Regions from separate parts of the Brevibacterium sp. LAARM3_SD1 genome, predicted to be linked through region 4. Evidence: riboswitches for the same ligand, from Rfam matches in the RefSeq annotation. Region 4 holds a riboswitch; each other region holds the start of a gene.
What was found. A riboswitch is a leader RNA that binds a small molecule or an ion and turns the genes downstream of it on or off. The one in region 4 is predicted to bind thiamine pyrophosphate.
Positions count from the first base shown of each region.

Region 1: another riboswitch for thiamine pyrophosphate. It lies ahead of AC2W7L_RS09145 (ECF transporter S component); the one in region 4 lies ahead of thiM (hydroxyethylthiazole kinase).
Region 2: another riboswitch for thiamine pyrophosphate. It lies ahead of AC2W7L_RS17880 (TenA family protein); the one in region 4 lies ahead of thiM (hydroxyethylthiazole kinase).
Region 3: another riboswitch for thiamine pyrophosphate. It lies ahead of thiC (phosphomethylpyrimidine synthase ThiC); the one in region 4 lies ahead of thiM (hydroxyethylthiazole kinase).

Region 1 covers NZ_JBNFOL010000012.1:77,055-82,619, forward strand. Annotated here, with positions in the region: gene AC2W7L_RS09135 (energy-coupling factor transporter transmembrane component T family protein) at 1-384, opposite strand, end outside; gene AC2W7L_RS09140 (ABC transporter ATP-binding protein) at 377-1,909, opposite strand; gene AC2W7L_RS09145 (ECF transporter S component) at 1,909-2,538, opposite strand; TPP riboswitch at 2,561-2,669, opposite strand; gene AC2W7L_RS09150 (purple acid phosphatase family protein) at 2,816-4,816, shown strand; gene AC2W7L_RS09155 (universal stress protein) at 4,835-5,565, opposite strand, start outside.
Region 2 covers NZ_JBNFOL010000052.1:5,699-11,263, forward strand. Annotated here, with positions in the region: gene AC2W7L_RS17875 (phytoene desaturase family protein) at 84-1,565, opposite strand; gene AC2W7L_RS17880 (TenA family protein) at 1,621-2,313, opposite strand; TPP riboswitch at 2,308-2,413, opposite strand; gene AC2W7L_RS17885 (ATP-grasp domain-containing protein) at 2,421-3,446, opposite strand; gene AC2W7L_RS17890 (VOC family protein) at 3,568-3,930, shown strand; gene AC2W7L_RS17895 (HutD family protein) at 3,978-4,526, shown strand; gene AC2W7L_RS17900 (hypothetical protein) at 4,697-5,565, shown strand, end outside.
Region 3 covers NZ_JBNFOL010000028.1:654-6,218, reverse strand. Annotated here, with positions in the region: gene AC2W7L_RS14320 (P-loop domain-containing protein) at 1-112, opposite strand, end outside; gene AC2W7L_RS14315 (amidohydrolase family protein) at 156-935, opposite strand; gene thiC (phosphomethylpyrimidine synthase ThiC) at 1,034-2,857, opposite strand; TPP riboswitch at 2,853-2,961, opposite strand; gene AC2W7L_RS14305 (M18 family aminopeptidase) at 3,042-4,346, opposite strand; gene AC2W7L_RS14300 (DUF1684 domain-containing protein) at 4,480-5,565, shown strand, end outside.
Region 4 covers NZ_JBNFOL010000023.1:44,055-49,619, forward strand. Annotated here, with positions in the region: gene AC2W7L_RS12975 (LacI family DNA-binding transcriptional regulator) at 1-72, shown strand, start outside; partial or broken gene AC2W7L_RS12980 (substrate-binding domain-containing protein) at 165-1,258, shown strand; gene AC2W7L_RS12985 (ATP-binding cassette domain-containing protein) at 1,357-2,181, shown strand; gene AC2W7L_RS12990 (sugar ABC transporter permease) at 2,178-3,389, shown strand; TPP riboswitch at 3,527-3,660, shown strand; gene thiM (hydroxyethylthiazole kinase) at 3,648-4,562, shown strand; gene thiE (thiamine phosphate synthase) at 4,559-5,317, shown strand; gene thiD (bifunctional hydroxymethylpyrimidine kinase/phosphomethylpyrimidine kinase) at 5,314-5,565, shown strand, end outside.

The sequences.
Region 1 (5,565 bases), on a different contig from region 4:
CGCTGCGGCAGCCGCCAACGACCCCGTAGTGAACAGGATCGGACCGAAGTCGACGACCACATCTCCGGACTTCTCCGCCAACAGTGCAGTGCCCCAGGCAGCGAGCAGAGCAGCGGCGGGCAAGAACCACAGCCGCTTGGCTGCCGCCCCGAGATCGAGGCCAGTCGCCGGCAGAGCCAGCAATGCCGCCAACAGCACCACACCGGCAGAGACCAGATCGATGCTCAACAGGGCACCGACCATGAGGATCAGCGCGACTGCGATCTTCGTCAGCGGATTGCACCGACCCAATGCGGTGGAATGCACCACGGGGATGAGTTGCCCCGGATCTTCAACGGCAACCTCGGGGGAGGGGCGAGTGCGCTGATCGAGACTCTCACTCACCGGGATCACCGGCCCTGACCGAAGAAGCCGACTCGTTGCCAGACCCTCGTTCTGCACTATTGCTGTCACCGAGTTCGAGGAGATCGGCCCCGATGGCCACGAGGAATGCGTGATCATGGCTGACCGCGACCACAGCAGAGCCGTGCTCTAGGGCATCGAGGAACATCTCCACCAGCCCCGCCCAGGTCAGCGCATCCTGACCGAAGGTGGGTTCATCGACGATGAGCACCTTTGGCCGGGGAGCCAACATCGCCGCCACCGACAGACGTCGCTTCTCTCCACCGGAGAGACTCTGCGGATGAGCGTGCGCCAACCCGGTGAGACCGAGGCCCTCGAGAAGTTCATCCACTCGTGCCTGCGAATCGGCGGCAGACCACCCTGCCAGGCGGGGACCCAGCTCGAGTTCGGACGCCACGCTCGAGGTGAGGAACTGGTGTGCCGGTTCCTGGAATACGATGCCGATGCGCGCGGCCAACTGCTTCGACGTCCAGGCGAACGGACGGGCCCGTTTAGCGCCTTCCCGCAGGGCCGCCTCGGCGAGGACCTGCCCGGAGAATTCGGGCAGCAGACCTGCCAAGGTCAGGGCCGTGGTCGACTTTCCGGTCCCGTTCGCGCCGACGATTCCGAGTGCCTGACCGGCACGCAGGCTCAGCTCCATACCGGCCGCTGCGGGGGTGGTCATGCGAGGCCGAGCAACGCTGAGCCGATCGGTGCGCAGCAGAACCTCGCCGAGGCGACCGGACGTCCTGCCGATTCCGTCGGTTCCGCCTCGGCGCGGGGTGGGGGAGTCCTGCGGCATCCAAATGCCGCAGTCGATGAGCACGTCGGTCAGCTCCGGATCGGTGAAGATCTGATCGGGCGGACCTTGGACGACGATGCCCTCGCGGCCGAGGACGATGACGCGGTCGATGTGATCGATCCACAGCTCCACCCGGTGTTCGACGACGAGCATGGTCGCCGCGGTCTCGGCCTGCACGGTGAGCACGGCGTCGCGGACCTCGGTCGCCGAGGCGGGATCGATATTGGCGGTCGGTTCGTCGAGGACGATGACCTCGGGAGCCATCGCATGGATCCCGGCCAGAGCCAGCCGCTGCTTCTGCCCGCCGGACAAAGCCGCACTCGGACGGTCCGGAGGCAGATCGAGTCCCAGCGCTCGCAGGGACTTCAGCGTCTGGGCCTCGATTGTCTCGGCCGGGAATCCGAGGTTCTCCATCCCGAACGCCACATCATCACCGATGCGGGAGAAGATCACCTGCGAATCGGGATCTTGGAGGACCAGCCCGGTGCTGCCTCGGCGAGGATCCGGTTTCTCGCCGCCGACGAGGAGTTCACCGGTGGCCTCACCTGATTCCTCGGGCAGGACGCCTGCGACAGCGTGAAGGATTGTCGATTTGCCGGCTCCGGAGGCGCCGAGCAGCAGCACTTTCTCACCGGCGGCGATCTGTAGATTGAGCGGACCGACCGCAGGCTGATCACGGTCGGCGTGAGTCCACGAGAAGCCGGAAGCAGTGATCGGCAGTGCCATCAGCGCAGGCGGCCGGAGGCGAAGGAGCCCAGCGCTCCGGTGGCTGCGATCGCGCGGTAGGCGAACCAAGCGCCGATTCCGGAGATGACGAGACCGGAGACGATCGCGCAGACCGCGTAGATCGCCTGGAAGCCGAACTGCCATTCGGCGTTGTACATGATGTTCTCGCTCACGGCCATGAACGCCGCGGCCAGCATCCCCGAGGCCGCGGTGACCCACAGGGTGAAGCGCTTGTAGCCGAAGGCGGCGAAGACGAGTTCGGCACCGAGGCCCTGCAGCAGTCCCGAGAGCAGAACTGTCGCTCCGAAGTGAGAGCCGAGGACGGCCTCGACGATGGCGGCGATGAGTTCGCACAGCAACGCAGCACCGGGTTTGCGGATGATCGCCCCGGCCAGCGGGCCGGCAAGGACCCAGAGCCCGGCGATGAGGCCGATCGACGGCGGGAAGGCCTGGAAAGCGAGTTCGAGGACCTTCCAGCTCAGCGCCAGCACCCAGAACACGAGTCCCACGGCGATGCCGAGGACGGCGGTGGTGACATAGTCGACCACTCGCCACTGTTTGGATTTCGGCGCCGCGGTGAAGGCGTGTGAAGGGGTGGCGGTGGTTTTCGGTACGGCGGTATTCGGCATTGTGCCTCCTCTTTTCAAGGAGGGGTGAAGAGTCTCGACTTCCTTCGGCGGTGCTGACCGCATCAGGTTCGAGGGTCTGCAGCTTCTTCTGCACTCTCAGCGCCCCTGACGGCGCTCCCCTGTCGTAGCCACCACTGTACAACAGGGGAGCGCGGCAGCGACCGGGATCGGAAGCGAAGCGGGGGCCGGGATCGGTTATCGAGTATTCACTTGCCGTTCCCTCGTTCGTCGACGGGCTTCGAACGACCGGACACTACTGATCAGTAGGAATATGCGGGTGAACACTCAACGACTCAAGCGACCGCTCAGTGCCCTGTCCGCCGCCACTCTGCTCGCTGCCATGGTGGCAGCGCCGGTGCCCGTTCGGGCCGAACCATCGCTCGGTTCAGGCGGGCCCGGCTCGACCGCGAGCCAGAGCCCCAGTCAGGATCCGAGCCAGACCCCAAGCCAAGGCCCGGGGCAGAACCGAACGGAATCGCCCGCCGAGGCGGATGCGGGAAGCGAGGCGATCACCGATCCCGTGCTGCAGGTCGGGGCCGATTCCATGGCCCGCAACCTCTCGTGGATGAGTGAGAGCTCCGGCGGGGGAGAAGTCCGTTGGGCGCCGGCCAGTGAGCTCGAGGGCGGTGAGCTGCCTGCTGACGCCGAAACAGCCGAGACCACGGACTCCGGGCTGGCCACCGATCTCAAACGTCACTTCAACCATGCGATCATGACCGGCCTCGAGCCCGACACCGAATACGCCTACCAGGTCGGCAGCGAAGAGGACGGATTCACCGAGGTGCAGCAGTTCACCACGGGAGACGTCGGAGGTGACGACGAATTCCTCGTCTTCGGTGACCCGCAGGTCGGCGCCGGTGGCGGAGACCCCGACGACGCCGCCGGTTGGGACCGGACACTGAGTTCGGCAGCGGCCACCGCCGACGACCCGAGCTTCTTCTACTCGCTGGGAGACCAGGTCAACTCCGCGGGCAACCAGGAACAGTACGCCCAGTACCTGGCGCCGGAGGCGACTCGGACGATCCCGCAGGCGACGACGATCGGCAACCACGATGTGTCATCGAAGGCCTACGAACAGCACTTCAACCGGCCCAATGTCAGCCAGGACCACGGCGGCGGTGGCGTCATCACCTCCGGAGGCGACTACTGGTTCATCGAGGAAGGCGTCCTGTTCCTCAACATCAACTCCAACAGCTCGGATATGGATGCCCACGCCGAGTTCATCGACGAGGTCGTCGCCGAGCACGGAGACCAAGCACGTTGGACGGTGCTCGGATTTCACCACTCGATCTATTCGACCGCGACTCATTGGAACGACCTCGACGTGAAGCGGCTGCGGAAGGCGATCCCGCCGGTCGCTGCTCGCAATGACATCGACCTCGTCGTCTCCGGCCACGACCACATCTATAACCGCACCTTCCTCATGGATGGTGAAGGCAAGCCCGTCGAGGGCTCCGAAGCGGGAGCCGAGGAAGAGAAGGAAGACGGACAGACGCTCTACCTCACGCTGACCTCGTCGTCGGGGTCGAAGTTCTATGACTACGTTCCCGGCCTCGATTGGGAAGGCAAGAGCGTCCACAACGACGTTCCCGCGTTCACCCGGGTCCAGGTCAGCGACGAAGCGCTGCGGGCGACGACCTATGAGGTGCCAGTAGGCAGTGCACCGGCCGACGGTGGGCAGGCGCAGGCAGCCGCCGAGCAGATCGACGATGTCGAACTCAGGCGCGCCGAGGCGGAGGAGCCCGACCCGGGTGACGATGCCAGTGCCGACGCGGACGGCGGAGCCGGCGCAGATGGTGCCGATGCCGGCGCGGACGGCGACGACGCTGAGGCAGGAGCGGGCGCCGACGCTGCAGCAGCAGAGGACGGTGCTGAAACGGCTGACTCCGATGGAGGCACAGGCGCGACCGGCTCGGATGCTGACGCTGATGCTGCAGGTGCCGACGTCGGACAGGATGCCGATGGAACGGGAGACGACGCGGACGCCGGAACCGCGGGCGCCGAAGCGGACAGCGCTGAGAGCGGCACGGAAACTGCCGACTCCGAAGGCGGCGCCGGCTCGACCGGCTCAGAATCCGACTCAGGCACCGCGGCGAACGCCGCGGGAACGGCCGATGATTCGGATTCCTCCGGGACCACCTCGGCGGGTGGAGACGGAGATCTGCCCCGCACCGGCGGCGGGCTCGCACTGCCCTTGGCCGCCGGCGCGGGAGCACTGGCACTCGGTGCGGCTCTGTTGATTGCCAGCCGTCGCCGCCGCGGCGCCGGACTCAGCTGATCAGTCCGGCGCTGCTGATCAGCTCGGCACCACCATGACCGGACCCTCGGCGTGGTTGAGGACCCCGCGCGAGACGGATCCCAGCAGAGCGCTGCGGATCCATCCGCGCCCGCGGGTGCCCATCACGGTCAGCTGTGCGCGCGAGCTGATCTCGACGAGGGTTTCGGTGGGATCGCCGACCGGTACCGAGGTGGTCACCGTCAGATCCGGGAACTGCTCGGACAGTGTCGCAGCTTCCTTCTCCAGGCCTTCGGTCAGCTGCTTCTGCCGACGCGCGGTGACCTCGGAGCTGAGCTCGAGGTCGGGGTACCAGTAGAGCCATTCCTCACCGGCCGGCAGCACCACGACGAGTTCGAGCTCAGCCCCGCGAGTGCCGGCTTCGGCAGCCGCCGTGAACATCGCGACCCGACCGGTGTCAGAGCCGTCGACGGCAACAACCACCGGGCCCGAGTCCGCGGACGCCGAGGTCGATCGTTCGGGAACGACGATCGTCGGGCAGTGCGCATGGGCCGGCAGAGCCGTGGACACGGATCCGAGGACGCGGCCCATGAATCCGCCGCGTCCGCGAGCACCGACGATGACGACTTCGGCGTCGGCACTGAGCGTGACGAGCACACCGGCGGAGTTTCCCGGCGCGGTGCGGAAGGACTTCTCACCGGAGTAGTCGCGCAGGAGTTCGACCGCCTCGGTGAGGGTCTTCTCTGCTTCCTTCTTCGCCTTGTCATCCTCGGGTTCGCTGGGGATGGAGG
Region 2 (5,565 bases), on a different contig from region 4:
GGTGGCTCAGGGTGCCCCGCCCGACAATCTGTGCCCGATTCGATCATGTCTGGAAGGTGGGAGCGTCGCGGGGACGCAGTCGGTCAGCCGCCCGGGGCCAGGCTGGGTGCTTCGTCAATGCCGAAGCGGGTCTTCAGTGCTCGGCGGGCGGCGAACCAGCCGTTCATTCCGTGGACGCCCGGAGCCGGCGGAGTCGCCGCCGAGCACAAGAAGGCACCAGGCGCGCCGAGGCTATAGGAATCCCAAGTCAGACGCGGGCGGGCCATCATCCGATAGAAGGACACAACGCCGGTGGCGATGTCCCCGCCGATGTAGTTCTGGTTGTGACCGGCCATCTCGGACGCGGGGATGGCATTGTGCGCGACGATGCGGTCGCGGAAGCCAGGTGCGAAGCGTTCGATCTGCCTCGTGATGTATTCAGTCGGGTCGAGCGGGCAGTCGAAGGGCACGTGCGCGTACGTCCACAACGGCCGCAGCCCGCCAACCTCGCGGGACTTGTCGAAGACCGTCGGGTCCGAGACGAGACACACGGGATCAGCCGGCATACGTCCGTTCATCACCTGCGCCTCGGCGGCGGCCATCTGCGCTCTGGATCCGCCGACGTGGATGGTCCCGGCGCGCCCCACCTCGGGGTCGGACCAGGGGACCGGTCCGTTGAGGACGAAGTCGACCTTGGCCGCGGCGTTGCCGTGTTTGAAGCCGCGCAGGCTCTTATCGACCTGAGCGGGCAGCAGGCCGGAGAAGATCTGGGCGGCGTTCAGCGCCGAGGTGTCGAGCAGGTAGGCGCGGGCCGCGGGCATGTCCGAGACATGGTCGACGCGGGCATTCGTACGCACTGTTCCGCCGTGTGCTTCGAGGTCGGCGACGAGGTGGTCGATGATCGCCTGCGAACCGCCGATGGGGGAGGGCCACCCGCCGGCGTGGGCGACCGTTGAGAGCATCGTCGCCGTGGCGGCCGTGCCCATCGCCGGCAGTCCGCCGATCGCGTGTGCGGCGACTCCGGTGAACAGGGCCTGGCTCGATTCGTGGGAGAGAGGAATGTTCCAGGCAGGGCTCGCTTGAGAGAGCAGCCGCAACCCGAATTTCACGACGTTCGCGATTCCGGGAAGGTCGCGCAGAGTCTCCGGCACCGAGCGTTTGTCACCGAGGGAGAGCCAGATCGCGTCATCGACACGTTCGAGAAGTGGGGCGAAGAATCGTCGCCATTCCGGGCCGGCCTCGCCGAGGCGGTCGACCGTTTCGTCGAGATTGTGGAAGGCCAGCGCGGCGGGCTTGTCGTCGAGGGGCTGGGCATACGAGATCTCGGGAGTCGTCAGCTCCATTCCGCGGGCACGCAGGTCGAAGTCGACGAAGAACGGGCTGGCGATGGCCAATGGATGGACGGCCGAGCAGATGTCATGAGTGATGCCGGGTGCCAGTCCGAGGTCGAGGGTGCGGGCGCCGCCGCCGATCGTCGACTGAGCTTCGAACACCTCGACGGAGAGACCGGCGCGAGCCAGAGTGACTGCGGCGGCCAAGCCGTTGGGGCCAGATCCGACGACGACTGCATCAACCTCAGTGCTCATGAGGCCAGTCTAGGGGAGTGGGGCGGGGCCGCTGCTGTGTGCCGTACTGGGCGGTTCAGTCGTCGTAGACGTTGTCGAAGAAGGCGCATTCGAGGTCGACGGCCCGGCGCCAGGTGCGGACGAGATCCTCAGCCTCTGAACCCTGCTCGTCCTCTGTCGGAAACACCCGCTCGAGCTCGTCGACGAGGAACTGAACCCACCCGCGGAAGGCCTCGCCTCGGTGGAGGTCGATCCAGCCTTGGTGGACCTGTCGCTGCGGCACCTCCTCCTGGGATTCGGCCCAGTCGAGATAGAGCCATTCGGCCACAGCGAGGACGACGAGCAGCTGCGGATAGGACGCCGAGGCGACTGCCGAGTCCATGAGATCGCGGAACCCTGCCGTCGGTGCGGCCAGTTCAGGCTGGAGGTAGTCGGCTGGAGCGACTCCCAGTTCGGCGAAGGAGTCGACGAAATATGTGTCCTCGCCGGCTACGAGCATCCCCAACTGTCGGGCGAACCGCAGCTTTGCGTCGAGCTCATCGGCATGGGCCACGCAGGCGCCGAGCATGGACAGAAACGACTCGAAGAACTGATAGTCCTGCACCAGATAGTCCCGCATGACGGCGTCGTCGACGGTGCCGGCGAAGAGTTCCCGAACGAAGCGGTGATTGATCGCCGCCGCCCATTGTTCGCTTGTCGATCTCATCAGGGCCGACACAGATCCGTCGGCGGAGACCTCAATCAAGGCGCCGATACCTGTGGTTGTCATCGCTCTTCCACTCCCTCCGCCGGTGCTCACCGGATCAGGTTCAAAGGGTCTGCATTCGCACTCTCAGCGCCCGTTGATCGGCGCTCCCCTGTAGTGATTCGACACTATCACTGGGCTGCCGACCCGGCGGGGAATGCGGACTTCGGGGCCGCCTCGGCGAGGGTGTCGGACACGTACTCCGCGATCCGGTCGGCGGCAGACTGACGGCCCGACGACTGCTCGGCGGACTCAACGGACGGGTTGTAGTTCGTGTTCGTGTTGATGTCGTAGACGACCTGCCGGCCGTCAGCGGTCTCGATGAACTCGATGCCGGCGATCTCGATGCCGAGGTCGGCCAACAGCGACTCGAGCCGGCCGATCAGCGGCGTTGCGGCCGTGATCTCCTCACGAAGGGCGAACTGGGGAGTCGCCTCGACGTCGGCAGCAGCCCCGGCGCCGGGAATCGTGCAGGCATCGGCCGGGCAGAGTTCGAACGATCCGCCCGAGACGTCGACGCGCACCGCATAGTGGAAACGTCCGCCGATGAACTCCGCGCGGGTGACGAACGGCTGAGCCGGCTGCACATACTCCTGGATGAGGGTGATGCCGTCGATCGGCGCATTCGCTCCACCGGGCGCGAACTCAGCGGCGACCGCCTCGAGTTCGGCATGGGAGTCGAAACGACGTACACCGAGGCCCTTGCCGCCCTGATTGTGCTTCGTGATGAACGGGGGAGTGAAGCCGGCAGCGGCCTCGACGAGTGCCTGCGGCCCGAACGCGGCCGCGGTGCGCGGCGCGTCGAAACCGTGACCGGACAGCTCGCGATGCTGACGGATCTTGCTCACCTCGAGCTCGTAGACCCCTCGACCGTTGATGACCCGACGGCCCGCCGCAGCCAGCCAGTCAAGGACGGCGCGGCCGTACTCCTTCACATGCGGATCGGTTCGGGTGTGCGCCGATGCCGACAGCCGCGACCAGAACACTCCGGCAGGAGGCTCGGCGGACAGGTCGATCAAGGTCTCGGGCAGCAGCCATTCGACGTGTGCGACGCCGAGGCGGTCGAGCGCCTCGGTGAACGGGGCGATCCATTCCGGATTGTCGTGGATGATGTAGACCGCCGGATCACCGGTGGCAGGCAGGGCATGAGAACTCATCGCGAACCTTCACTGTGGGGAGCCGATGCGGACTGCGGAAGCATCGGCGGATCTGCTCAACAATCCTACGCCCTAGCGTGGACCCCTTCGCCGTGTCAGTGCGGCGGCGTAGACTCGGGCCATGGCTATCGCAAAGCAGCCCGTTGTCGTGCTCGACGCTCCTGACGCCGGTGAACTCGCGGAGTTCTACGGAAAGCTCCTGGATTGGTCTGTCACCGTCGACGAGGACGGCACGTGGGCAGAAGTCGTCTCCAACTCCTGGCCGCCGATCTGCATCCAACAGGTCGAGGACTACCACGCACCCAGCTGGCCCAGTCAGACCCATCCGCAGCAGATGCACCTCGACGTCGTGGTCGACGACCTTGACGTGGCCGAGAAAGCCGTGCTCGAGATCGGTGCGGGCAAGGCCCCCGAACAACCAGGCGAGACGTTCCGAGTGTTCCTCGACCCGGCCGGTCACCCCTTCTGCCTCTGCAAGGGATGATCACACCACCACCGAGTCGGCCCCACCCGCCCGTGGCGCGCTGAGTCATGCGCGCGCTCGTCTCCTTCGCCGACCGTGATCCCGTTCCGTGGGCCAACGGAGCCGGTCAGACCACTGAGCTCGTCTCCCTGACCGAATCGGCCCAGCTGACTCCAGGGCTTCGCCCCTGGCGATTGAGCATCGCCCGGCTCGAACGAGTGGGCCCGTTCTCGGCCCTGCCCGGAATGGCACGCACCTTCCTCCCCAACGCCGAGGTGGCCCTCGACATCGACGGCCACGTGCACTCGGTGCCCGCCTTCCGCCCGGAACGCTTCCATGGAGGCCAGAACGTGAGCCTCGTCGACTTGGTCGAACCCTGTTTCGCCGTCAACCTCATGGTCGCCGACGACGGTATGGACCCCGAGAATACAGCGGGCGCGATGCAGATGAGCATCGGTCAGCCGGTCCCCGCCGACCGACTCCGGTTCGTGCTCACTCTCGAAGACGGTGCCGAATACCCTCGTTTCCAGCTGCTCGAATCGGAAACGGGTGAAGCTGTTCCAGACGAGATCTCGGTGGCCGTTCTCCACATCGAAAGTGTCGACACGCACATCTGAGAAATCGGTGGGAACTGGTTGTCTCCGGCGTTACATTCCGACGCATCGTCCCAGGTGAAGGTGCTTTTTCGGGAATTCCCATCAGGTCTTTCTCAGCTTCGGGCAGGAAGTGTCAGGATGCCCGAACGTGAGCGTCCGAGAATGGTTCTCCACCGGATTTTGGAGGAACTTTGACGGTAGGCGACAGCAGCAGAAACGGACAGCACGAGCACGACGACGAAACTCGTCTGCCGGAACATTCCCAGGCCCTGCCGCTGATCACCGAAGAGATCGCCGGCTCGCAACCGTCCCCGGCGGCCGAACCCACCGAACACGTCGTCACCAAGGTGATGCCGCCCAACCCGATCCGCCATGACAGTGGGACTGCACAGCAGCAGACTCAGACGCCTTCGGCGCCCACGGCGGCCTCCCCGACTGCCGTCGCCGAAGCGGCCGAGACGGTCGAAGACAAGAAGGCTGAGGAGAAGTCCTCGGAGGGCCAGATCTCCGCCACCCAGTTGCTGGCGGGCGCAGGTGCGGCAGCGACGTCGTCTGTCATCGGCGGTCAGCTCGGTGTCGCGGGTACGGTCGTCGGCGCCGGTGTCGCGAGCATCGTCACCGCCCTGGCCGTCACCCTCTACGGCCGCAGCCTCGACAAAGGCAAGGAGAAGATCCAGAAGGTCGGCTCCAAACTCGCCCCTGCCGTGAAAGCGAAGATCGCGAAGAATCCTTCTGAGAAGGCCACGTCCGTCGATCCCTCACTTGCCGAGGATTCGGCCTTCGCCCCACCTGAACCCGCTGGTGGCGATGCGAACGGAACAGCCGCCTCGGCGCCGGATGACGGAAAGGTCGAGGACGGCGAAGGCAGCGCGGCCGAGAACGGGCCCCGCACCTGGTGGCAGAAGCTGCGCCGCAAACGGGTCCTCTACCCGCTGACGATCGGCGTCGCCGCCTTCGGAATCGGACTCGGCGCGGTCGTCGTGGCCGAGAACTTCACCGAAGCCGATATCTCACCGGGCACCTCGCAGATCTCACGGTCGGTGACCGGGACCTCGACGAG
Region 3 (5,565 bases), on a different contig from region 4:
AAACGGTGACCGGTCCGAAAGTGTAGCGGCCGCGGATCTGCTTGAGATTGCCGTAGCTGCGACCGTCGAGGTTATGCAGAGTAGAGGCGAGATTCGACTGACGTGAACTCATTTCACTCATATTACTGGTGACAGATGAATGCCTACTCAGCGGATCAAGGCTCGATGCCGTAGAACTTCGCCGCGTTCGACCAGAACACGGCGTCCGCCTCGGCGGGGGTGAGCACCTGACGAAGGAGCGCGAAATCAGCGTCGGCGAAGGGGCGACGTGCCCGCGTCGACGGCAGGTCGGTCCCCACCATCAGAGCGGTCGGGTCGGTGTCGACGATGCGACGGACCGCCTCGGCGGGATCGAGCTCCAAACGACCGAACCCAGTGGCTTTGACCTTGACTCCGGCCTCGACGAGGCGCAGCAGGGTGGACAGTCCGTCCTCGTGCATGCCCAGATGATCGATGCTCACCGCCGGAAGTGAGGCGATGCGTGCGGCGAGGTCCTCAGTGATCGTGCGAGCGTCGATATAGAGCTCGGCGTGCCATCCGACGAGGCCATGGACCCGACGTGCAAAGCTGTCGAGGGCGTCGAGGGTGGCCGAGCCACCGCGGGCGATATTGAATCGCAGAGCCTTGATGCCGGCTGCGTCGAGGCGCTGGATTTGATCATCGGTGGTCTCATCCGGCAGCTGGGTGACGCCGACATAGTTCGATCCGAATTCGCTCAGGGCGTCGATGAGGTATCCCTGGTCGAAGCGTTGGAATGACCCGGACACGACGGCGCCTCCGGCGATCTCGACTCCCACATCGGGGAGGCTCTGGAGTCGCGCGCGATAATCAGTGACCGTGAACGGATCGGGCAGATAACCGTTGTTCTCGATCAGCGGATGGTTCGGATCGATGATGTGCAGGTGCGCGTCGAAGGCATGCTGGAGTTCGCTCATACCGTCAACTTACTGGCTCGGACGTGCCCCTCGTTCAATGCGTGGCGCGAAAGCCGACTCGTGCACAGTTCGATCGACGCGCCACGCCTTGAAGACGGTCAGTCTGCCTTGAGTCCGACGGACGGATCGGGCAGGTAGACTTCTCCTCCCGATGCGAGGAACTCGCGGCTCTTCTGCTGCATTCCCGCCAGGGCTGCCTGCGCCTCGGCGCTGCCGTAGGTGTCTCGGATGTCCTGGGAGATGCGCATCGAGCAGAATTTCGGCCCGCACATCGAGCAGAAGTGCGCGGTCTTCGCCGGTTCGGCCGGCAGGGTCTCATCGTGGAACGCCTCAGCAGTCTCCGGATCGAGGCCGAGGGCGAACTGGTCTCGCCACCGGAACTCGAACCGAGCCTTCGACAGCGCATCGTCGCGGGCCGTCGCACCGGGGTGGCCCTTCGCGACATCGGCGGCATGCGCGGCGATCTTGTACGTGATCACTCCGGTCTTGACATCGTCGCGGTCGGGCAGGCCCAGATGCTCCTTCGGTGTGACGTAGCAGAGCATCGCCGTGCCGTAGCGGGCAATCTCCGTCGCCCCGATCGCCGAGGTGATGTGGTCGTAGCCGGGTGCGATGTCCGTGACCAGCGGACCCAGGGTATAGAACGGTGCCCCGTGGCACAGCTCCTGCTGGCGTTCGACGTTCTCCCGCACGAGGTGGAGGGGAATATGCCCGGGCCCTTCGACCATGACCTGGACGTCGTGGGCCCAGGCCCTTTCGGTCAGCTCGGCCAGGGTGTCGAGTTCGGCGAACTGGGCGGCGTCATTGGCATCGGCGATGGATCCCGGTCGCAGCCCGTCGCCGAGTGAGAACGCGACATCGTAGCGGGCGAAGATCTCGCAGAGTTCGTCGAAGTGGGTGTAGAGGAAGTTCTCCTCGTGGTGGGCCAAGCACCAGCCGGCTATGATGGATCCTCCGCGGGAGACCATCCCGGTGACCCGGTCGGCCGTCAGCGGCACATAGCGCAGGAGCACGCCGGCATGGACGGTCATGTAGTCCACGCCCTGCTCGCACTGTTCGATGACGGTGTCGCGATAGATCTCCCAGGTCAGTGCGTTCGCATCGCCGTCGACCTTCTCCAGGGCCTGGTAGATCGGGACGGTGCCGATGGGGATCGGGGAGTTGCGGATGATCCATTCCCGGGTGGTATGGATGTCATTGCCGGTCGACAGGTCCATCAGGGTGTCGGCACCCCACTTCGCGGCCCAACGCAGCTTCTGCACCTCCTCGGCGATGGAGCTGGTGACTGCGGAGTTGCCGATGTTCGCGTTGATCTTGACGAGGAACGCCTTACCGATGATCATCGGCTCGGATTCGGGGTGGTTGATGTTGTTCGGAATGATCGCGCGACCGGCGGCGAGCTCGGCACGGACGAGCTCGACATCGCACTGCTCACGAAGCGCCACGAACCGCATCTCCGGGGTGATGATGCCCTGCCGGGCGTAGTGCATCTGGGTGACCGTGCGGCCGGCCTTGGCGCGACGAGGAACCGGTTTGCGTCCCTTCCACTGCTGAGACGGGGCACCCCGGCGTACGGCCGCACGACCATCGTCGGCGATGCGGTGGCCGCGGGCGTCATACGTCTCAGTGTCGAGGCGGTTCTCGATCCACGGAAAACGCAGAGCCGGCAGCCCCTCCTCCGGAATGCTGCCCGGTCCGACGGTGCGGTAGACATCGACTGGATCGTTGGCACGGCCGTTCGAGTCCTCGAGATCGATGCGGGTCACGGGAACGCGGATGCCGTGTTCCTCGTCATCAATCCATGCCGGCGAATGCGTCGGATACTGCTCGAGGGTGAACTGGTCGTCCGCCGCTGCGGCAGACGAAACCGCGTCAGGCGAAGCTGTGGCTGGGGCAGGTGTTTCCGGGGTGAATGCAGTCAACTGCAGTCCTCACTTCCTACGCCGGTATCAACCGGATCAGGTTCTACGGTCTCGGACGATCCAGTCCGATCTCAGCCCTTGCAGCGGGCTCCCGTGGGGTCGTGCAATTCGTATCACGACTGACGCAGTGAGGACAACTGCACTTTCGGCGGAATCGAGTCCCTCCGGAAATGCGGCGCGGCGGTCAGCTGCCCTGGAGGAACGCCTTCGCGGCCGCGCCGAGAGCGACGACGTCAGAGACCGCGACCATTTCGCGTGCCGAGTGCATCGAGTACAGGGCAGGACCGACGTCGACGGTGGTCATTCCCAGACGGGTCGCGGTCAGCGGTCCGATCGTCGAACCGCAGGGCATCGCATTGTTCGAGACGAAATCCTGGTATTCGACTCCGGCGGCCGCGCACGCCTGCGACCACACCGCGGTGCCGACCGCATCCGTGGCGTAGCGCTGCTGAGCATTGAGCTTGAGCAGGGGACCGCCGCCGAGGCGGGGGCGCACATGCGGATCATGACGTTCCGGATAGTTCGGATGGGCAGCATGCCCGGCATCGGAGGAGACACACACCGAGGAGGCCATCGATGCGAGATAATCGCTGCGCGTCGACTGCGGCAGCAATGAGGCGACGATGCGCTCGGTGACATCGGCGAGGAACGGACCACACGCACCCGAACGCGAATTCGACCCGATCTCCTCATGATCGAAGGCCGCCAACAGGGGGATGCCGTCGAGCCTATCGGCATCGAGCTGGGTCAGTGCGGTGACGCCGGCGTGGACGGACAGCAGGTTGTCCAGCCTCGGCGAGGCGAAGAATTCCTCGGCGGCACCGAAGAGGGCCGGCTCCTGAGTGGGAATGGTGTAGACGTCGTGACCGACGACAGTTTCGGCATCGACGCCGGCGGAGGCGGCGAGCAGTTCGATGATGTCCGCCTCAGCGAGATCGGCCAGACCGATGACGGGAGCGGTATGACGCTGCTTGTCCAAGGCCAGACCTTCATTGACCTGCCGGTCCAGGTGGATCGCGAGCTGCGGGATGCGGGCGATCGGCCCGGTTCGGGCGAGCACGATGCTGCCGTCGGCAAGGCTGAGCCGCCCGGCGAAGGCGAGCTCGCGGTCGAGCCACGAATTCAGCAGCGGCCCGCCGTAGATCTCGACTCCCACCTGACGGGTGCCCTCGACGGTGTACTCGCCGCCGGGTTTGAGCTTGAAAGCGGGGGAATCGGTGTGGGAACCGAACACGCGGAACCGGGGAGCCGCCTCGGTGACGGTGGGATTCATCCAAGCGATGAGCGCGCCGTCGCGGATGACGTAGTGCCCGGTCCCGGGCGTCAGCGCCCAGGGAACGGTCTCGTCGAGACGGGAGAATCCGGCCTCTTCCATCCGTTTCGCAGCGGTGGCCACCGCGTGGTATGAGCTGGGGGATGCGCTGACGAAGTCGCCGAGGTCGGCCGCTGTCGTCGCGGCCGTGTCCGGTCTCGGGAGTGATTCATTCATTTCCCCAGCCTATCGTTTGCGGTAGTTTGGATGACATAAGACAGGTCTCGGGCGCCGGGTTGCCACCGCGTTCGAGAATCAGGCGGGGGCAGCGACCCTGCGACCGCACCAGCGACGGCAAGGAGTGTTCGACGTGAACCAGTTCGTGACGGAGTGGAACACCTGGCGCGACTCACGAAACTCGGCACTGGCGAAACCGTTCGGCTGGCTCAGCGTCGTCGGACTGCACTGGCTCGACGCCGAATCGACCTGGACCGACGCCCCCGGTACTTTCACCGTCGACGACGGGTGGGTGACCGTGTCCCTGAAAACCGGCATCAAGGCCGGACCCGCCGCCGAGACGTTCGATCTGCTCAGCAAGGTCGAAAACGGCGGTGCCTCGGGTGGAGGCGCCGGTGGCGGTGTTGGGACGAATGATTCGGGTGGGACCAACTCCGGACCGACTCGGGCGACCAGCCCGGCAGTGCCCAGCGACACCTCGACCCTGCCGACGGTCACGGACCAGGTGAATGCGGGCGGATCCGACGCGGGCGTGGCAGGCTCTGGCTCTGCCGGTGGCGATTCTGTTGCGGGAGCCGATGCCGGATCCGGCGGACACGACGCTGTGTCTGCCCGACCCCAGGTCCGTGTCGAGGAGAACGGGTTCAGCGCTAAGCTTCCTGCCGGCGGATCGCTCAACTGGTTCACCGTCGGCAACGTCCTCTACGAACTCATCGACCGGGGCGGCCGCCTCGGTGTGCGTGTGCGCAATTCGAAGTCCCCGCTGCTCGGGAAGTTCTTCGAGGTTCCGGTCTTCGACCCGGACCCGGACTTCGTCTTCCTCGCTCGGTTCACCCGATTCGATCCGTTCCGGACCTACACGATCGAAACCGCCCAGGAGGACCTGCAGCTGCAGACGCAGGCGGCGGGAATCGTCACCTTCGAGACTCAGCAGGGCGAAGTCAGCCTGCTCGCCACCGGATGCCCGAAGACCGGACTCCAGCTGGACTTCCACGATTCGACGAATGGGAGCACCACCTCGTCGTGGCGGACCATCGACCTCGGAGTGCCGAACCAGGACGGGTCGCTCGTCATCGATTTCAACCGGGCGGTGAACTACCCGTTCGCGTTCACCTCGTTCGCCACCTGCCCGGCCCCGATCGAGGGAAACGTCGTTCCCTTCGACGTCACCGCAGGTGAGCGGCGTCCTCCGTTCTTCTACTCGGAGGCTGGGATCAAC
Region 4 (5,565 bases):
GTGCCGGAATTCGACAACGCGCTCTGTGTCATCGCTCGCGGCAGCGGTGAGGAGCCTCCCGACACCCGCTGAAAACTTTTGCCGAAACAGTTGACAGCAGGCGACGTTCGGCGAATCATATTCAACAGCCTGACAACGTTGTCAGAAAGATTGAAAGGTTCACAATGAGGCACAACCTTGACTCCCACAAGAAGCTGGCGCTCCTCGGTGCCTCGGTCGCGATCGGTGCTCTTGCACTCAGCGGCTGCGGCAACCAGAAAGGCCAGGGAAACGACGAGGCCGACAGCGGGTCCGGCGGTGACGGAGATGTCACGATCGCACTGCTGCTGCCCGAGTCGAAGACCACCCGGTACGAGTCGCTCGACAAGCCGAACTTCGAGAAGTACGTCAAAGAGGCCGACCCAGACGCGAAGGTCGAATACCGCAACGCCAATCAGGACGCGACTCAGCAGCAGCAACAGGTCGAGGCCGCCGTGACCGAGGGTGTCGACGCCATCGTCCTCGACCCCGTCGACGCTTCCGCCGTCTCCTCTGCGCTCTCGAAGGCCGAAGCGAAGAAGATCCCGGTCATCTCCTACGACCGCTTCTTCGAAGGTGCGGCCTACTACACCTCGTTCGACAACAAGAAGATCGGCAACCTGCAGGGCCAGGCCGTCCTCGACGGGCTCAAGGAAGCTGGAGTCGACCCGAAGTCGGGACCGGTCTGGATGGTGAACGGCGACCCGAAGGACCCGAACGCCGCGGACTTCAAGGCCGGTGCGGAAGAGACCCTGAAGGGCGCCGGCGTCGACATCGCCGCCAGCCACGACACCCTCGACTGGAACCCCGACGACGCACGCCAGTGGGTCGAGGGTCAGCTGCAGGGCAAGGGTGAGAAGCCGATCGCGATCTACGCGGCCAACGACGGCACGCCGGCGGTGTCATCGCCGCGACGAAGAAGGCCAAGGTCGATCCCGTCGTGACCGGTCAGGACGCCGAGGTGGACGGTCTGCAGAACATCCTCAAAGGTGACCAGTACGCCACGATCTACAAGTCGATTCCGCCGCAGGCCGAGTTCGCAGCCAAGGCCGCCGTGGCTCTGGCAGCGGGCGAGGAAGTCGATGCAGGAACGACCTACAAGGACACCCCCACGGACTTCGTTGAAGCCAAAGTCGTCACCACCGACACCATCAAGGACATCGTCGGTGATCAGATCAAGGCCGAGGACATCTGCACCGGGAAGGTGGAGAAGCTCTGCGCCGATGCCGGCGTGAAGTGAGCGCGTGAGCGTTCATGATCTGACGTGACCGACCTCGAGCCGGCGACCATCACCGGTCGCCGGCCGCCGGGGTCAACGACTGCGACAAGTAGGAACAGATGACACCAGAGACACCCGAACCGGCAGCTGCGGCGACGCGGACGCCGGGCAGCGACAGCGAGCCGGTGCTCGAACTGCGCGGAATCAACAAACGGTTCGGCGCCGTCCAAGCGCTGAGCGACATCCATCTCAGCGTCGGTCGCGGCGAAGTCGTCGGCCTCGTAGGCGACAACGGCGCCGGCAAATCGACACTCATCAAGGTCATCGCCGGAGTCCACGCCGCCGATGAGGGCGAACTCATCATGAATGGGACATCGCAGAAATTCTCCTCCCCGAAGGACGCGCAGAGGGCCGGAGTGGCCACCGTGTTCCAGGACCTGTCTCTGTGTGAGAACCTCGACGTCGTCGCCAACCTGTTCCTCGGGCACGAGAAGACCCGTGGGGGAGTCCTCGACGAGGTGGCCATGGAAGCCAAATCCTGGGAGCTGCTGCGCAGCCTGTCGGCGAAGATCCCGAGCGTGCGCGTACCGATCGCGGCACTGTCCGGCGGACAACGTCAGACGGTCGCCATCGCCCGGTCCCTCCTCGGCGATCCTTCGCTGGTCATGCTCGACGAGCCGACGGCGGCCCTCGGTGTTGCCCAGACGGCCGAGGTGCTCAATCTCATCGAACGGCTCAAGGAACGCGACCTCGGCGTGCTGCTCGTCAGCCACAATATGGCCGATGTGCAGGCCGTGTGCGACCGGGTGCACGTGCTGCGCCTGGGCAAGGACGCCGGTGACTTCCCCGGAGACGAACGCACGGACGTGCTGGTCGCCGCGATCACCGGAGCCAGCGACAATGTCGTGACCAAACGCGCCGCACGGAGGGGTGAGCGCCGATGACCCGCAACTCCTTCATCACCGATGAGCGGATCTCGTCCGAAGGCATCGTCGGGACGTTCGTCAGACGGGTCAAAGAAGGGCAGCTGGGTTCGTTCCCCGTCATCTTCGCCCTCATCGTCATCGTCATCGTCTTCCAGTCGGCCGATTCCAACTTCATCTCGCCGGCCAACCTCGTCAATCTCTCCACCCAGGTGGCGTTCCTCGCGATCCTTGCTCTGGGCATCAACCTCATCCTACTCCTCGGCGAGATCGACCTGTCTCTGGCGCAGTTGGGCGGTCTGGCCGCCTCGCTGCTCGGTGTCCTCGTCGTCAGGCAGGGTGTGCCCCCGGCAATGGCGCTGATCATCATGCTGCTGCTCGGTCTGGTCGTCGGTGCGATCCAAGGCTGGTTCTTCGCCGTCGTCGGCATCCCGGCGTTCGTCGTCACCTTGGCTGGTCTGCTCGCATTCACCGGTCTGACCCTGACGACCTTGGGCACACAGAAGAACCTGTCGATGTCGGACACCTTCGCCTTCGACTTCGCGAGCTTCTACTTCCCGGCGATCTGGGCCTATATCTTCGGAGCGATTGCGATCATCGGCTTCGGCGGCGGCATCATCTATTCGAAGCTGCGCCGCCACCGCGAAGGCCTCAGCGCCCCGAGCTGGGCGTCGGTGATCGTGCGCATCGTGCTGCTGGCCGCCATCGTGTTCGGATTCCTCATCCTCGTCAATCAGGACTTCGGTCTGGCGATGCCGTTCTTCCTGATGATCGTCATCGCGATCATCATCGATCTCGTGCTGCGCAAGACCCGCTATGGCCGGTCGATCTACGCCGTCGGCGGCAAGGTCGAAGCCGCCCGGCGCGCTGGCATCCGCGTGACCTGGGTGCGCATCAGCGTGTTCATGGCAGCCGGAGTGTTGGCCGCACTGTTCGGGTTCATCAAGACCGGTGTGACGACGAATGCGGGATCGACGCTGGTGAGCACGCAGGACCTGCTCAACGCGATCGCGGCGGCTGTCATCGGCGGCACCTCGCTGTTCGGCGGTCGCGGAACCGCATGGGCCGCTGTGCTCGGTGCCCTGGTCGTCGGTGCGATCAACAACGGTCTCTACCTCATCGGCTTCAACTCCGATGCGCAGCAGATCATCACCGCACTCGTCCTGCTCACCGCCGTCGTCATCGATGCGCTCAGCCGCCGCGGACAGAGGTACGTCGGGCGGGGGTAGCGGCTGCTCTTCCCTCAGCGGACCCCGTTGCGGCGAAACCACCCTGAACCGGAGGTGGTTTCGCCGCGACGGGGTCCGCTCGGCGGTTCTGCTGGATGGAGGAGTCGCCCGTGTCCGACCGGGCTGATACAGTCGGAGCCATTGACATGGGGTGCCTCATGAGGATCCGTTCGCACCGAGAAGCTGCGCACGGAGGACACCGAGGCTGAGAGAACACCCATCGAACCTGATCTGGGCCATACTAGCGAAGGGATCGTCATGGTTGACTTCGACCTGCGTTCTGCCAATGCGCGACTGCGCGCAAGCAATCCACTCATCCAGTGCATCACGAACACCGTGGTACAGCAGTTCAGCGCGAACGTGCTCCTGGCCATCGGCGCCTCCCCGGCGATGCTCGACCACGAAGCCGACGCCGGACAGTTCGCCGGAATCGCCAACGGAATCCTCGTCAACTTCGGAACCGCCTCGAACCATCAGCTGCTCGCCGCCGACGCAGCCATCGACGTCGCGAACGCCGCCAGCAAGCCCTGGGTCCTCGACCCCGTGAGCGTCGGCGCCGTCGACTTCCGCACCTCCCGCATCCGCCGTGCCGCCGCCGATCACCCGACTGCCATCCGCGGCAACGCCTCCGAGGTCGCAGCACTCGCCGGAGTCGGACTCGGTGGTCGTGGAGTCGAATCCACCGATGAAGTCGATGCCGTCCTTCCCGCCGCGGCTCAACTGTCGCGAAAGACCGGCGCGATCGTCGCGGTCTCCGGACCCACCGACGCCGTCGTCGCCCACATCGACGGCACCGATCACGTCGCCCGGATCTCCGGCGGACACGAATTCATGCCGCTGGTCATCGGCACCGGCTGCTCACTCGGCGCCGTCACCGTCGCATACCTGGCCGCCGCCCGTGCCGGACTGGCCGACCCCGACGCCGACGTCTCAGCAATCAGCGCCCCCGAGCAGTCCGCGAACGGTGGGGCCGCCTCGGCGAAGTTCGAAGCCGTCGTCGCCGCCCACGCCCACTTCGCGGTCGCCGGGGAACTCGCCGCCGATGGTGCGAAGGGTCCGGGCAGCTACTCGGTGAACTTCCTCGACGCGCTCCACACCGTCGACGGTGACCGACTCGCGCAGGCGAGAATCGGCCTCGACACGCTCACCGCCGGCGAAGGCGTCCAGGCATGACCGCCGGATCCGCCCACATCGCTGACAACTCGGCCGACGACGGCGCAACCGTGAACGACCGAGACGGCTCGACCGACCGCTTCGCCGGAATCGACACGCGCCTCTACCTCGTCACCGACTCGGCGCAATGCGAGGCCGCCGGTCGCAGCGTCGCCGAGACCGTGCAGGCCGCCGTCGCCGGGGGAGTGGGCATCGTCCAGGTCCGCGACAAAGACATCGACGACGGTGACTTCTACTCGCTCACCCGCCAAGTCATCGCCGCCGTCGAAGCCGCCACCCGTGACACCGACCGCACGGTCCCCGTCGTCCTCAACGACCGCGTCGAGGTGGCCCGCCGCCTCAACGACGAAGGCGAGAACGTGCACATCCACGTCGGCCAAACTGACACCACCGTCGCCGAGGTGCGCGCCGCCCTGGGTGCGGAACCGCTCATCGGTCTCTCGGCCGCGAACAGCGACGAATTCGCCGCCGCCCGCGACTCCGGAGTCGTCGACCTCGTCGGCATCGGGCCGGTCTTTGACACTTCCACGAAAGCAGACGCCCCCGACGGAATCGGACCGGACCGTCTCCGCGAACTGGTGGCAGAAGCCGGCATCCCCGCGGTCGCGATCGGCGGCATCAACGCCGATCGTGCCCCTGACCTGAAGGGTCGTGGGCTGATCGGGATCTGCGTGGTCTCGGCGATCTGCATGGCTGACGATCCGAAGACTGCGGCCGAGGAGCTGCTCGCCGCTTTCACCGGGAGTGCACAGTGACGACCCGCCCGCCGATCACCCTGTCCATCGCCGGCACCGATCCCTCCGGCGGCGCCGGAATCCATGCCGACCTCAAGACCTTCACCGCGCGGAAGACCATGGGCACGACCGTCATCACTGCTCTCGTCGCGCAGAACACGCACGGTGTGTCCCGGGTCTATCCGATCGACGTCGATTTCGTCGCCGATCAGTTCGAGTCCGTGCTCGGCGACCTGCCCGTCGATGCGACGAAATCGGGAATGCTCGGC